Regions from separate parts of the Bradyrhizobium sp. 45 genome, predicted to be linked through region 1. Evidence: riboswitches for the same ligand, from Rfam matches in the RefSeq annotation. Region 1 holds a riboswitch; each other region holds the start of a gene.
The links. Region 1 has a riboswitch for cobalamin ahead of metE (5-methyltetrahydropteroyltriglutamate--homocysteine S-methyltransferase). Riboswitches for the same ligand answer to the same signal wherever they lie in the genome.

Region 1 (3,477 bases):
GCGACTGGCTATCGGAGTAGGGGCCCGAGGGCTCGCACGGCTTGATATTGAAGCGGCCCATGCTGTCGCAGATGCAACATGGTCTCAGACCCCGCACAGCACCATTGGGCAAGTTGCCCATCATTGAGCGCGCCTGTCCTTGGCACGGCATTTGAAAGGGATCGCCAATGGCATCGCTCGCCTAAGGAGTCGGAAGGCATGGCTTACAAGATCGTCGCTTCGCAATGTACCGTTTGTGGGGCATGTGAGTTCGAGTGTCCCAACGCGGCGATCAGCCTCAAGCGCGACATTTACGTTATCGATGCAAAAAAGTGTACGGAGTGCGAGGGCCATTCCGACACGCCGCAATGCGCTGTGGTCTGTCCGGTGCCTGACACCTGTGTCCCGTCTAAGACAACATAAGCAGCCCGCGTCCAGAAGGCTTCCGCAAGTCAGCGTGCATCCTGACGTCCGGAACTGTTCCTGCGATGCCGCGCAGGCCAACGTCCAGGCTGCACTACTCGCCAGCGGCGACGGAAACAACGAAGGCGCGGCCAAAGTCGCTCAGCACGTAAGTGCTTGGCACACCGAAGGAGATCATCTTGACCAACGCGACGGAGCGATCGAGCTCACGGCTCGTCGCGGGGTCCGCCGAACACAGGCAGTCCGGCCTGATCATCCGTTTGATCCTGGAGCAATCCGGCCTTGACAATTCCTAAGGAGCCTCATGGCGCTGTGATCAAGCGGATGCCGGCCGAGGATGATCGCAAACGTCCTCGCGGGCGAGTTCGAGAAGCTGCAAAAGACCGGATTTGTCGCGATCACGCAGATGTCGAAGCGCGATCGCGTTCGTTCTGCTTGCGTTGGCTCATCCGAGTACGCCAAGCGGGTGTTGACGGACGCATTCACAAGCGGAGGCTCCACAGATCTAGGCGTTGTTACCAGGCCGGGAGTAAGACCGTTGTGCCCTAGCTGGTACAGCTCGCAATCGCTTGGGCAATATCGCGGCGACACTTAGTAGGTTGACGGATCGATCCTCGTGCGCCTAATGCCAGTCGTCGTGGTCTTCGGATTCGTTTGATCCGGAGCTAAGAGGGAAGCCGGTGCAATGCCGGCGCTGCCCCCGCAACTGTAAGCGGCGAGCCGCTGTCCAACGAAGTCACTGAAGCCATGCGGCTTCGGGAAGGCCGGACAGCAGCGACGACCCGCGAGCCAGGAGACCTGCCTCGACAATATATCGTCCACGGGCGGGGTGTCCCGGTGTGCGCCAAGCAGCTGTCGCTCACGCGATATTCGCTGCATGCGTCCGCCATGGCCTTTGCCCCAATCATGGGGTCTGAGCTATGTCTTTTCTTTCGCTTCCCGTTGCCACACTGGGGACGTCACGCATCGGCCCACGACGCGAACTCAAAGTCGCGCTCGAGAGCTACTGGGCGGGAAACTCCAGCGAAGCCGAGCTCCTCGAGGCGGGGAGTGGACTTCGTGCCGCTAATTGGGCACGGCAGAAATCCCGCGGTGCGACCGTCATTCCTTCGAATGACTTCTCGTTTTACGATCATGTGCTCGATACCAGCCTAATGGTCGGCGCCATTCCCGACGTCTACGGCTGGACCGAAGGTCCTGTGTCGCTCAAGACCTACTTCACCATGGCGCGTGGCGCTCAGGACGGTGGTCACGCTCAGCATGGGCCTGGCGTAGCCGCACAGGAAATGACGAAGTGGTTCGATACCAACTACCACTACATGGTGCCGGAATTTCACCGGGATCAGATCTTTAAGTATTCCTCTCGAAAGCCGATCGAGGAATATGAGGAGGCAAAAAGCCTCGGCTACCAAACGCGCCCCGTCCTAGTTGGCCCAGTCACTTTCCTGAAGCTTGGCAAAAGCGCAAATCCCGCATTCAATCCGCTGTCGCTGCTCGATCGGCTCCTCCCAGTCTATGTCGATGTTCTCCGCGAACTATCCTCGCGCGGTGCTGAATGGGTTCAGCTGGACGAGCCATGCCTAGTGATGGACGTCGACGAAGCATCGCGGGCGGCTGTCCGCCGGGCCTATGCTCATTTCGCAAAGCTTGTGCCGGCCCTTAAAATCATGCTGGCCACATATTTCGGGGCTATCGGCGACAATCTTGAAACAACCTTGGCCTTGCCCGTTGCCGGGCTTCATGTGGATCTGGTTCGGGCACCTGACCAGTTGGACGCAATTGTCGCCACAACCCGTAGAGATCTCGTGGTCTCACTAGGCGTCGTTGATGGTCGGAACGTGTGGCGCTCCAATCTTCCGGCGCTGCTCGACCAACTTGCTCCTATGGTCCAAAAATTGGGCAGGCACCGTGTTCAGATTGCTCCTTCCTGCTCGCTGCTTCATGTTCCGATCGACATTGAGCTAGAGACCGATCTCGATCCCAATCTGAAGACATGGCTGGCGTTCTCAGTTCAGAAGATCAAGGAACTTTCGATATTGGGCAAAGCGCTGGCCGGCCATGCTGCCGAGGTGGCCGATGAACTTGCGCTTTCGGAGGAGGCAGCCGTCACCCGCGAAACATCGCCCGAGATCCACAATGCGAATGTCGCCGGACGAATCGCCGCGATCGACCATAGCATGCTTCGCCGTCGCAGTGCGTTCACCCAGCGTGCCGACGTCCAGCGCGTCGCGTTCGCTTTGCCGATGTTTCCAACGACAACCATCGGATCCTTCCCGCAAACGGCCGATGTCCGGAATGCGCGCGCGGCTCATGCGCGGGGAACGTTGAATGACACGCAGTACGAGCAGCTTCTGAAAGCGGAGACAGCCCGTACCGTGAAGTGGCAGGAAGATATCGGCCTGGACGTGCTCGTACACGGTGAGTTCGAGCGCAATGACATGGTTCAATACTTTGCCGAGCAGCTGTTGGGCTTCGCTTTCACCAAGCATGGCTGGGTTCAGTCTTATGGCTCGCGGTACGTTCGTCCGCCTATCCTGTTCGGAGATGTCTCCCGGCCGAAGCCCATGACCGTTGAATGGTGGCGCTATGCGCAGTCTCTGACCAAAAAACCCGTCAAGGCTATGCTGACCGGACCGGTGACCATCCTTAACTGGTCGTTTGTCCGTGACGACATCTCGCGGCGCGAGACATGCCGACAGATCGCTCTCGCGATCCGAGATGAGGTCATCGACCTTGAGGCGGCTGGAGCGACCATGATCCAGATCGACGAGGCTGCGTTGCGGGAGGGATTGCCGCTACGCAAATCGCAGTGGAAGAACTATCTCGATTGGGCGGTGGACAGCTTCCGCCTTTGCTCCTCCGTGGTCGCCGACGGAACTCAGATCCATACTCACATGTGTTATTCCGAGTTCAACGAAATCATCGATGCGATCGCAGCAATGGATGCCGACGTCATTTCAATCGAGACGTCGCGTTCTAAGATGGAATTGCTCGAGGCCTTCAAGAGCTACAAATATCCAAATGAGATCGGGCCCGGCGTCTATGACATTCATTCACCGCGCATTCCCGCAGCGG
Region 2 (3,477 bases), on a different contig from region 1:
GCTTCCCAGGTGTAGCCGATACGGCCCGTGGTCGGGACCCAGGATTGCGAGAACGGGAAGTTCGCCTTCTCCAGACCGAACTTGTCGGTCGAATTGCGGTCGAGCCCGATATGCTCGACGCGCAGGCCGCCGACCAGCGCAAAGCTGCGCGTGAACTTCAGCCGGTCCTCGAATGACAGCGCCTCATTGTCGATGCGCGCGGTCTGCTGCTGAATGGTGAGCAGGCCGTAATAGCCGCGAGGCGGATCGACCAGCGGAACGGAATCGCCGGGGAAATTTGCGGCGCCCGGCCTCACGAAATCAAGGTAGCTTGAGGAAAGCGTCGTGACCAAACGGTTGTCAAAGCCGGCGATATTCGCATCCCAGATCAAATCGGTGACGTTGCCGACCAAGCGTTGGCTGTGCGCGACATAGAAGCGCTCACGATCGACCATGTTGGTCCCGGAATTGAACGCCTCGATCTCATTGTTGAACCATGTGCGCTCAGCTCCGTAAGCATAGGCTTGACTTTTCAGCGTCAGGTCGGGCGCCAGATTCAGCTCGAAACCGCCGCGCAGCCACACCTCCTTCGCCACGTTCTTGTTGTCGAGGACGTTGTAGTTGGTATTGAAGGTGCGGTCGTCGATCGTGACCGCACCGAGATCGGTTTTGTTGTAGTTCGAGACGTAATTGCCGGAAACGATCCCCGTCGTCGCATGCGAGCCGCTGAAGGCAATCGGCACCAGCGGCGCACCCCAATAGGCTTTCGAGCGATCTTCGCGATACTCGATCGCGCCCCAGACCTTGAGGCTGTCGGAGATGCGGTAGTTGAGCTGGCCGGAGACATCGACCGTCTTGGTGTTGGTGTCGTCGGCAAAGCCGTTGAGCGAGGAACGGCTGACGTCGAAGCGGTAGTCCAGCCCCTGCACATTGGTGCTGCCGCCCGAGCCGTAATGCGCCCGGAACGAGTTCAGCGAGTCCCAGGAGAAATCCGCCTCGTTCCGGATCGGACCGGTGTGCGGCTGCTTGGTGACGAAGTTGATCGCGCCGCCGGCGGCGCCCTCGCCTGACATCAGTGATGCCGGACCCTTCAGGAATTCGACAGCCTCCAGATTGGCCGTGTCCATGATCCGCGAGGTCATGTTCTGCGGACCGATCTTGATGCCGTTGTAGAGCGTGTTGATCTGGCTGTTGGTGAAGCCGCGCATGGAGAAAGCCGAAGGCTCGGCCGGATTGTCGCCGGCTGTGACGCCCACCGCTCCCTGCGCGACGTCGGAGACTGTGCGGTAGCCCTGCTCGCGCATGGTTGCGGCCGAGATCACCTCCACGGTCGCGGGTGTTTCTCGCACGGTCAGGTCGAGGCGCGAAGCGCTTTCGGCGACGGCATTGGTGTTGAGCGGCGTCTGTGCCGCCGTGGTCGGCACGACGGGCTTGGGCACTGCGGATGCAGTCCCCGGCCGGCGCGCTGCTGCGCGGCGTGAGCTCTGCGCGTCCCGTCCGGCCGGGCTGGACTGCCTGCGGGATTGTGGCGCCGACACCTCGACGGGCGGCAGTGGCTCGCGGGCCTGCTGCGCCAAGGCCGCTGGCATGTCGATGGCGACGAAAGATGTGAGAGCGGCGGATGCCAGTAGGAAACGGCGTGGTCGTACGATACGAAGGGAATACACGGTCTTGGACCTCGGAGTGACGTCAGTGGCACGTCACCGCGAACCAGGGTCCCATCGTCCGGCTTGCAGCCTTCCGATGAAGCCGAATGTCTGTACTCCCCGACCGACATCTTCGCGTGTGACCACGGCTGACGGCAGGTCTCCTGGCTCGCGGGTCAGTACCTTGCATCGCCTTCCCGGGACCGAGATACCCAGTGGCTCGTGACGCAAGATTCGCCGCTTACAGTTGCGGGGGCAGCCACGGCATTGGGGACAAACTCCCCGCACCGCATTCCCTTTTCATCCCCTCTCGGGGAAACCGTCGCGAGCATCTAGGATTACGATCCAGACAGAGTCAATGTGCCAGTTGCGGCGTTATTGCCACAACGACCAGTTTCCTTGGAGATAAGCATGGGAGGCGAGACCTTCCTCTGGCTGATACGGCACGCGCCCGTCGATGGCGTCGCGGGGACGATCCATGCGGCCGACGCACCGGCCGATCTCGGCGCTCGGGCGCAGCTGGAGGCACTGCGGCAGCGCCTGCCACGGGACGCCGCGAGCTATGCGAGCCCGTCGCGGCGCACCGTCGAAACGGCCCGCGCGCTGGGGCTCGAGCCGCTGCAGCTGGACGAATTCAGCGAGCAAGACTTTGGCGACTGGACCGGCCGTCGGCATGACGAACTCGCCGCGACCGGTGGCGAGGCCTATGCACGGTTCTGGAGCGATCTGGCGCGCGGACGGCCGCCCGGCGGCGAAAGCTTTGAGGAACAGGTCGCGCGGGTCCGCCTGGGTTTGTCGAAGATCGGCACCGGGGCCGCAACGCTCGTCGTGCATTCCGGCACGATCCGGGCGGCGCTGTGCATCGCGCTCGACCTGACGCCACAAGCGGCCCTGCGCTTCATGATCGATCCGCTGTCGCTGACCAGGATTGACCGCCTCGCGACCGGCTGGCGCGTCGTCTCCGTCAATCAGCGGACGATTTGATCAGGCCGGACGATCAGGCACATTGGCCTGCGCAAAGGTCGCCATGCCGTTGTGGAGCGCGCAGGCCGACCGCACCAGCGGCAGCGCGATGGCCGCGCCCGATCCTTCGCCGAGCCTGAGATCCAGGCTGATCAGCGGCTGCACGTTCAGCGCGCGCAGCACCAGCCGATGCCCCTGCTCCGCCGACTGGTGCGAGGCCAGCAGGAACAGCTGGCACGAAGGGTTGAGCCGCACCGCCGCCAGCGCCGCGACCGACACGATGAAGCCGTCGATCAACACGGGGATGCGGTGCTGTGCAGCCGCGATAACGGCACCGCAGATGGCGGCGATCTCGAGACCGCCGACGGCGCACAGGATCTTTTCGGGCGCAGCGCCCGCAATGTCATGGCGTGCGATTGCAGCGTCGATCACCCGCGCCTTGTGCACACGGCCGGCCGCGTCGATGCCGGTACCGCTGCCCGCGACCTCCGCGGCGCTCACGCCGAGCAAGCCGGCCGCGATCGCCGCCGATGTCGTGGTGTTGCCGATGCCCATCTCGCCGAAGATCAGAAGATCGGGCTGCCCGGCCTGTGCGCGCGTCACCGCACGTCGGCCGGCTTCGAACGCAAATGCCAGCTCCGTGGGGGTGAGCGCAGCTTCGACGCTGAAATCGCGCGTACCGCTGCGCGGCTTGTCGGTCATGATTCCAGCCATCTCCCCCTGCGCCAGCGTGCCGGCGTCGACGACCTCCAGGCTGGAGCCCAGCTCACGCGCGAGCACCGAGATTGCCGCACCGCCGGAGGCAAAGTTCGCCAGCATCGCGATGGTCACTTCCTGCGGATAGGCCGAGACGCCCTGCGCGACGATGCCGTGATCGCCGGCGAAGATG
Region 3 (3,477 bases), on a different contig from region 1:
GCTTGCAGGCCCGCAAGCTCGATCGCGAGCTGCTCGAGCCGGCCGAGCGCGCCGGTCGGTTTCGTCAGTTGCGCCTGCCGCGCCACCGCCGCCTCGCGGTGGACTGCGGAGATATCGGGGCATTGTTGGGTGACCCATTCGGGGAGCATGCTGCCTCGCTTGCCTCACGGCCTGCGCTTGAGGATGTAACTGTCCATGATCCAGCCGTGCCGTTCGCGCGCCTCTTGCCGCACGGCGACGATGCGCGGGCCGATCTCGGCCAGCGCGCCGGACATCACGATCTGATCGGGCATGCCGAGATAGGCCCCCCACCAGATGTGCAGGCCCGCCGGATCAAGCGACTGGAATGCCGTGCCGCCGTCGAGCATCACCACCACGGTGTCGACACCTGCCGGCCAACCGCCATCGCGCAAGCGGCGTCCGGTCGTGATCAGAAACGGCTCGCCGATGTCGTTGAGCGGCATCGCATGCGCCGCGCACAGCGTCTGGATCGAGGTGATGCCGGGCACGACTTCGATTGTCGGCAAGGGATCGAGCCGCCGCGCGATACGCAGCGAGGAATCGTAAAGCGAGGGATCGCCCCAGATCAACAGCGCGACCTTGCCTTCGCCTTCGAGATGATCCCCGATCGTCTGCGACCAGACGGCGGCCACGGCATCATGCCAATCGTCCACGCCCTTGCGATAGTCCGCTTCAGCGGCGTCCCGCACGGGCAGATCGAACTCGGCAATACGCGTCCTGTCGCTGGTGAGCGCATCCGCGCAGATCGTCCGCCTGAGATCGGCGAGATCGGATTTTGTAGTCCCCTTGCGCGGGATCAGGACGAGATCGGCCGCGTCGATGGCAGTAATCGCGGCGCGCGTCAGCTGCTCGGGATCGCCGCAACCGATGCCTATCAGAGAGAGCGTGAGCATCGTGGCTGCGAAGGGCGGCCATCATGGCCGCCCGTTCGCTTGTCTCTAGGCCGCGTTGTGCAAACGCGGCGTGACGAGGCCGGGCGCGGTGACGCCGCGCAACGACTTCGCCAGCGCGAGCACGCCGAGATCGGCGAGCGGCTCGATCACGATGACCAGCGCATAGGACGCCGCGAAGGTCGCGATGTTGGCGAGGTTGGTCGCGCCGAAGCCGGAGCCATAAATCGCCCAGAACGCCACCCAGGCGATGACGCCCGCCTGATAGGTCGTCGAAAGCGCCAGCGCCTGGCGGTACTTCAGATCGACATAGGCCGTGTTGCTCGAAATGATCCGCGTGGCGATCGCCTGGATTCCGAACAGCGGCACCAATAGCGTGGTGACGTTCATGCCATATTGCGGCAGGTCGGGCGGCTCGAAGAAGATGCCCTGGAACAGCAGGCCAAACGCGAGGCCGAAGGCCGCAGGCGCCGCGCCAAACAGCAGGAACAAGGTCGAGCCGAGGATGAAGTGCACTTCGGAGACGCCGACCGGGAAGTGCGGCAGGATCTCGAAGAAGATAAACACAAGTCCCGTGGTGGCGAGCGTCCGCGCCGCGAACGACGTGATGCCCTGCTCGCGCACGGTCTCAGCCGCGAGCTTCAGGGCAACACCGCCGACAGCGATGCCGGTTGCGTAACTCAATACGAGCTTGGCGTCCGAGACTAGTCCGGGTTCGATATGCATGGCTCAGATCCTTCTTGCCGTCACACCCGACGGCCTTGGCCTCAAAACATGCACGGCCGGTCTCCTGGCTCGCGGTTCACTGGGAGTCTCCGGCCTTCCCGGGCCTCGCGGCCCAGTGGCTGATCGAAGTCCCTCACCGCTTACAGTCGCGGGGGCGGCTGGGGTTTTGGGCGCCGCAACTGGGTCCGCCCATCCCCATTCCCGATTATGCTCCGGCGCTTTGCGCCGCGTCGAGCACCATGCGTCTCCTGTGTGCCTCTTTCGCCGGCCGGGCGTCAAGGGGCGACGGGCGGACGAGGCGGTCATGACGGATAATTCCCCGCCAGCGCGCCGAACAGGATGACGGCCGCCGTGGAGGCCGCTCCCTCCCGCGCAAGCTGCTCTGCAAGTTCCGAAATGGTGGTGCGGACCAGCCGCTCATCGGGACGGCCGAGCGATTCGGCAAACAACGCCGGCGTGGTTGGGGCGAGCCCGTGCTCGATCAATTTGACGACCAACGCCGGAAACGTCCGGCGGCCCATATAGACCACGGTCGTCGCCTCCGGATCGGCCAGCGCCGCCCAATTGAGATCTGGCGGCAGCTCGCCGGTGACGTCCGCCCCGGTCACGAACTGCACGCGGCGCGAGGTGTGACGCCGGGTCAGCGGAATGCCGGCTTGCGCGGCGGCGACACAGGCCGAGGTGACGCCGGGAATGATCTCGTAGCCGATGCCCGCTTCACGCAGCGTCTCGAGCTCCTCCTCGAGCCGGCCAAAGATGCCGGCATCGCCCGACTTCAACCGGACCACGCGCGCGCCTGTCACGGCATAGTCGACCAGCAGGCGGTTGACATGGTGCTGCTTGGTCGAGGCCCGCCCTGCCCGCTTTCCCACCGCGACGAGATTGGCGCCGGGCCGGGCCAGATCGAGGATCGCGCCTGAAGCAAGATCGTCATAGAGCACAACGTCGGCCTCGCGCAGCCGCGCTGCACCCTTGAGCGTGAGCAGCTCGGGATCGCCGGGCCCGGCGGAGACAAAGGAGACAAAACCGCTCACCGGTCCTCCGCGATCAGATGGAAGAACGTGCCGGTAGCTTGTCCCCGCCGCGAGCCGGTCTCGGCAATGACCGCACCTGTCGCGTCGTGCACGACCGCCAGCGCCGTGTCGGGCTGCGCGACTATGGTCGAATAGTGGAATTCATGGCCACGCAGGCGTGCACCCGCCTGATGACCCGGCATCGGCGCGGCGAGCTCGGCCAGACGATAGCCCAGATGCATGCGGCGCTTGGCAAAGCTCGTCTCCAAGCCGAGCAGGCCCGTCATCTCGTGGCTGATGCCATCGGCGTCGGTCAAAGCGGTGCCCAGCACCATATAGCCCCCGCATTCGCCGTGCACCGGGCGCGTCTCGGCGAAGGCGCGCAATCCGCTGCGGAAGCGCGCATTGGCCGCGATCCTGCCGGCCTGCAGCTCGGGATAGCCGCCAGGCAGCCAGCACACATCGGCGACCGGATCAGGGGCTTCATCGGCGAGCGGCGAGAATGTCGAGATCTCCGCACCCGCCGCGCGCCACGCTTCCAGCATGTGCGGATAGACGAAGGAGAACGCGGCATCACGGGCAAGCGCAATGCGCTGGCCGGGGGGCGTCACGTTGACGCCGCTTGCGGCAGGTTGCGGCGACCAGGTGGCCGCCGAACGCAGCACCGCGTCGAGATCGACATGCTCGGCAACGAAGCGCGCGGCCTCGTCGATCAGCTTGCCGATCTCCGCCTGCTCCTCGGCCTGGACCAGTCCGAGATGCCGTTTCGGCAGGCTGATCTCCGCATGGCGCGGCAACGCGCCGAACACGGCGATGCCGGCATCCAG
Region 4 (3,477 bases), on a different contig from region 1:
AGAAGGTCACGAGCGCGCGCGGCCTGCCCTCACCCGACGTCGGCGCGGCGACGACGCCGCGCGCGGGGTCGTAAAAGCCCATCTCGGGCACTGTCATCTCGCCGATAACTGGCCCCGCATAGAGTCCGGAGGCCAGCGCAAGCTGCGCGATCGCGGCTTGCGATGGGACGGGGCCGCCGGTGTCGCAGAGCACCTTGAGCCGCCGCAACGTCGAGACCGGCAGGGTCGAATACGCGTCCAGCCGCGTATCGTCGCGGCCGTCGGCCGGCAGCACGGCCAGCACGATGCCGCGCTCCTTCGCCAGCTGCTGCAGGGCCGCGAGCCCATACGGCCAATAGGATTCCCCGCCGATCAAACGCACGAGAATGCCGCGCGCGTGCGCAAGCGTGCGTTCGACATAGGTGTCGACCGAGAGCGGATGACGAAGTTCTGCGAGATTGACGAGCCGCAGCGACGGCAGGCTGTCGCGGCCACGGCGCCAGCCGGCCGCGAACGCGGCAAGATCGGAATCCGAATACGAGAGCACCACGAGATCGGCCGGGTCCTGGCCAATGTCTCTTGGTATCGCGGTCTCCTCGAGACCGCGGCTCTCGCGGAAGACGACGTGCATCAGATACCGGATCCTGAAAGACCGAGTCCCGCCTTGATCGCGGCCTCGTCGATATCGCCGTGCTCGCCGATCACGACCAGCTTTGACTGCCTCGCACCCGCGCCCCAGGGCTTGTCGAACTGGTGGCGCACGCGCTCGCCGACCGCTTGCAGCAAGAGGCGCATCGGCTTGCCTTGCACCGCGATGTAACCCTTGACGCGCAGCACATTCTGCTCGCGCGCCAGACGCTGAACGGATGCAACCAGCGCTTCGATATCGGTGACCTCAGGAAGATCGATCACGACGGACGCAAAATCGTCGTGCTCGTGATCCTCTTCGCCGTCGTGATGCGAGGGACGCGCGGCGAGATCGTTCTCGGCGGCAGCACCGAGGCCGAGGATGAGGCGCGCGTCGATCGCGCCGTCGGTGATCGCCAGCATCGGCACGCGGCGCGACATCTCGGCGGTGATCGCCGCCTTGGTTGCTTCGAGGCCTGCCGCGCCCGCAAGATCGGCCTTGGTCAGCAGCACGATGTCGGCGCAGGCGATCTGGTCCTCAAACACTTCCGACAGTGGCGTCTCATGGTCGAGATTGCCGTCCGCCGCGCGCTGCGCTTCGACGGCGTCAGGGTCGGGCGCAAAACGGCCGGCGGCGACAGCTTCGGCGTCGGCCAGCGCGATCACGCCGTCGACCGTGATGCGCGAACGGATCTCCGGCCAATCGAACGCCTTGAGCAACGGCTTGGGCAGCGCCAGGCCCGAGGTCTCGATCAGGATGTGATCGGGCTTGACGGCCCGCGACAGCAGCTTCTCCATGGTCGGAATAAAATCGTCGGCGACGGTGCAGCAGATGCAGCCATTGGCGAGCTCGATGATGTTCTCTTCCGGGCAATTCGCATCGGCGCAGGATTTCAGAATCTCGCCATCGACGCCCTCGCTGCCGAACTCGTTGACGAGCACCGCGAGCTTCTTGCCGTTGGCATTGGAAAGCAGATGCTGGATCAGCGTGGTCTTGCCGGAGCCGAGAAAGCCCGTGACGACCGTGACCGGGACTTTTGCGAGCGAATTCATTCGGCGGCCTCCGGCACGACGGCCAAGGGGGAAATGGGGGGAATGCGGGCAAGCGATTGCTTGCGGAATATCTCCGGGCGGCTGCGCCAGGGCACGAGGCCGTCGGGCGCGGCCGCATAGGCCGCGGCGCCCGCGACCACATCGCTCGCATTCGCATCCGACAGACGGCCATAGACATAGGACCAGCGGCCGGGCGCGCTGAGCGCGACGGAGCAACCCTGGTTGCATGCAGACAGGCATTCGACGGGAACCACGCTGACGCCGTCGGGCACGCCGGCCTCGAGGATCGCGCCATGCAGGCGCTTGCCGGGCGTCGTCTCGCCTTCGCCAAGTGTCTGGCCGGCGCGGCAGGTAATGCAGACATGAAGTGTGACGGTCATCGCTTCTTCCAGAATAAACAGCGGGAAGCGATGAGGCCCACGAACCGTTCTTGCGAAGGCCCGTTTCCCCGTCGCGGAACACCCCGTCCGCCGGTCCAAAATCGTCCGCGTTGGCAGGTCTCCCGGCTTGCGGAGCAGGGTTTCCCCTTCGATCCCCGCCTTCCCGATCCCCTAGGGGTCAGTGGCTTCGGGCATCTCTCCGGTCACGGTCGCGGGGGCGGCTGCATTTTGGAACCAAATCTTGCCGATTCGGACCCTATCGCATTCCCTCTTCGCCTGTCGTAGGACAGGAACCAACGCCGGGCCACCATTTGCCCCCGACCGCCTCTTGTCAAGCCGAAGGACCCCGTCCGATGACGCCCGAACCGGATACCCAGACGGCCGACGAAACCGACGCCCGTCACGCCTCGAAAATGGCGAAGAAGAAGGTCGCCCGCGACAAGATCATGGCGACCAAGAGCGGCGAAAAGGGCCTGATCATCGTCCACACCGGCGCCGGCAAGGGCAAGTCCTCCTCGGCCTTCGGCATGATCGTCCGCTGCGTCGCCCATGGCTTCCCCTGCGCGGTCGTGCAGTTCATCAAGGGCGCCTGGGACACCGGCGAGCGCCGCATGCTGACCGGCCATTTCGGCGACCTCTGCCAATTCCACGCCATGGGCGAGGGTTTTACCTGGGAGACGCAGGACCGCGCCCGCGACATCGCCGCCGCGCGCGCCGGCTGGGAGAAGGCCAAGGAGCTGATCCTCGACCAGAATCTCCGCATGGTCGTGCTCGATGAGATCAACATCGCGCTGCGCTACGACTATCTCGACATCGCCGAAGTTGTCGATTTCCTGGTGACCTCAAAGCCGCCGATGACGCATGTCGTGCTCACCGGCCGCAACGCCAAGGACGAGCTGATCGAGATCGCCGATCTCGTCACCGAGATGACGCTGGTCAAGCATCCGTTCCGCTCCGGCATCAAGGCGCAAGCCGGCGTCGAGTTCTAAGAAACTCGCGATGGCGCGCGCATTGATGATCCAGGGAGCCGGCTCGGACGTGGGCAAGTCGCTCATCGTTGCCGGCCTCGCACGCGCCTTTGTGCGACGCGGCCTGCGCGTGGTCCCGTTCAAGCCGCAGAACATGTCGAACAATGCAGCCGTCACCGTTGACGGCGGCGAGATCGGCCGCGCCCAGGCACTCCAGGCGCTCGCCGCCGGCGTCGAGCCGCACACCGACATGAACCCGGTGCTGCTCAAGCCCGAGACCGATGTCGGCGCGCAGGTGATCGTGCAAGGAAAACGCATCGCGACCGCGCGTGCGCGTGAATATGCGGCGATGAAACCGTCATTGATGGGCGCCGTGCTGGAGAGCTTCGAGCGGCTGAAGGCGCGCGCCGATCTCGTTCTGGTGGAGGGTGCCGGCAGTCCGGCCGAAGTGAACCTGCGCAAGGCCGACA

Region 2: it holds a riboswitch for cobalamin, as region 1 does, so the genes downstream of both, IVB42_RS34900 (TonB-dependent receptor) here and metE (5-methyltetrahydropteroyltriglutamate--homocysteine S-methyltransferase) in region 1, are expected to answer to the same signal.
Region 3: it holds a riboswitch for cobalamin, as region 1 does, so the genes downstream of both, IVB42_RS34880 (energy-coupling factor ABC transporter permease) here and metE (5-methyltetrahydropteroyltriglutamate--homocysteine S-methyltransferase) in region 1, are expected to answer to the same signal.
Region 4: it holds a riboswitch for cobalamin, as region 1 does, so the genes downstream of both, IVB42_RS34815 (DUF1636 domain-containing protein) here and metE (5-methyltetrahydropteroyltriglutamate--homocysteine S-methyltransferase) in region 1, are expected to answer to the same signal.

What each region holds. Positions count from the first base shown of each region.
Region 1 covers NZ_JADPIX010000046.1:31,144-34,620, forward strand. The annotation lists gene IVB42_RS06465 (4Fe-4S binding protein) at 199-402, shown strand; gene IVB42_RS06470 (hypothetical protein) at 497-658, opposite strand; cobalamin riboswitch at 1,024-1,223, shown strand; gene metE (5-methyltetrahydropteroyltriglutamate--homocysteine S-methyltransferase) at 1,323-3,477, shown strand, end outside.
Region 2 covers NZ_JADPIX010000143.1:508,960-512,436, reverse strand. The annotation lists gene IVB42_RS34900 (TonB-dependent receptor) at 1-1,646, opposite strand, end outside; cobalamin riboswitch at 1,762-1,964, opposite strand; gene IVB42_RS34895 (histidine phosphatase family protein) at 2,037-2,609, shown strand; gene cobT (nicotinate-nucleotide--dimethylbenzimidazole phosphoribosyltransferase) at 2,610-3,477, opposite strand, start outside.
Region 3 covers NZ_JADPIX010000143.1:505,447-508,923, reverse strand. The annotation lists gene cobT (nicotinate-nucleotide--dimethylbenzimidazole phosphoribosyltransferase) at 1-149, opposite strand, end outside; gene cobF (precorrin-6A synthase (deacetylating)) at 165-914, opposite strand; gene IVB42_RS34880 (energy-coupling factor ABC transporter permease) at 960-1,637, opposite strand; cobalamin riboswitch at 1,674-1,894, opposite strand; gene cobA (uroporphyrinogen-III C-methyltransferase) at 1,940-2,671, opposite strand; gene IVB42_RS34870 (cobyrinate a,c-diamide synthase) at 2,668-3,477, opposite strand, start outside.
Region 4 covers NZ_JADPIX010000143.1:492,531-496,007, reverse strand. The annotation lists gene cobN (cobaltochelatase subunit CobN) at 1-610, opposite strand, end outside; gene cobW (cobalamin biosynthesis protein CobW) at 610-1,659, opposite strand; gene IVB42_RS34815 (DUF1636 domain-containing protein) at 1,656-2,039, opposite strand; cobalamin riboswitch at 2,134-2,352, opposite strand; gene cobO (cob(I)yrinic acid a,c-diamide adenosyltransferase) at 2,393-3,028, shown strand; gene IVB42_RS34805 (cobyric acid synthase) at 3,039-3,477, shown strand, end outside.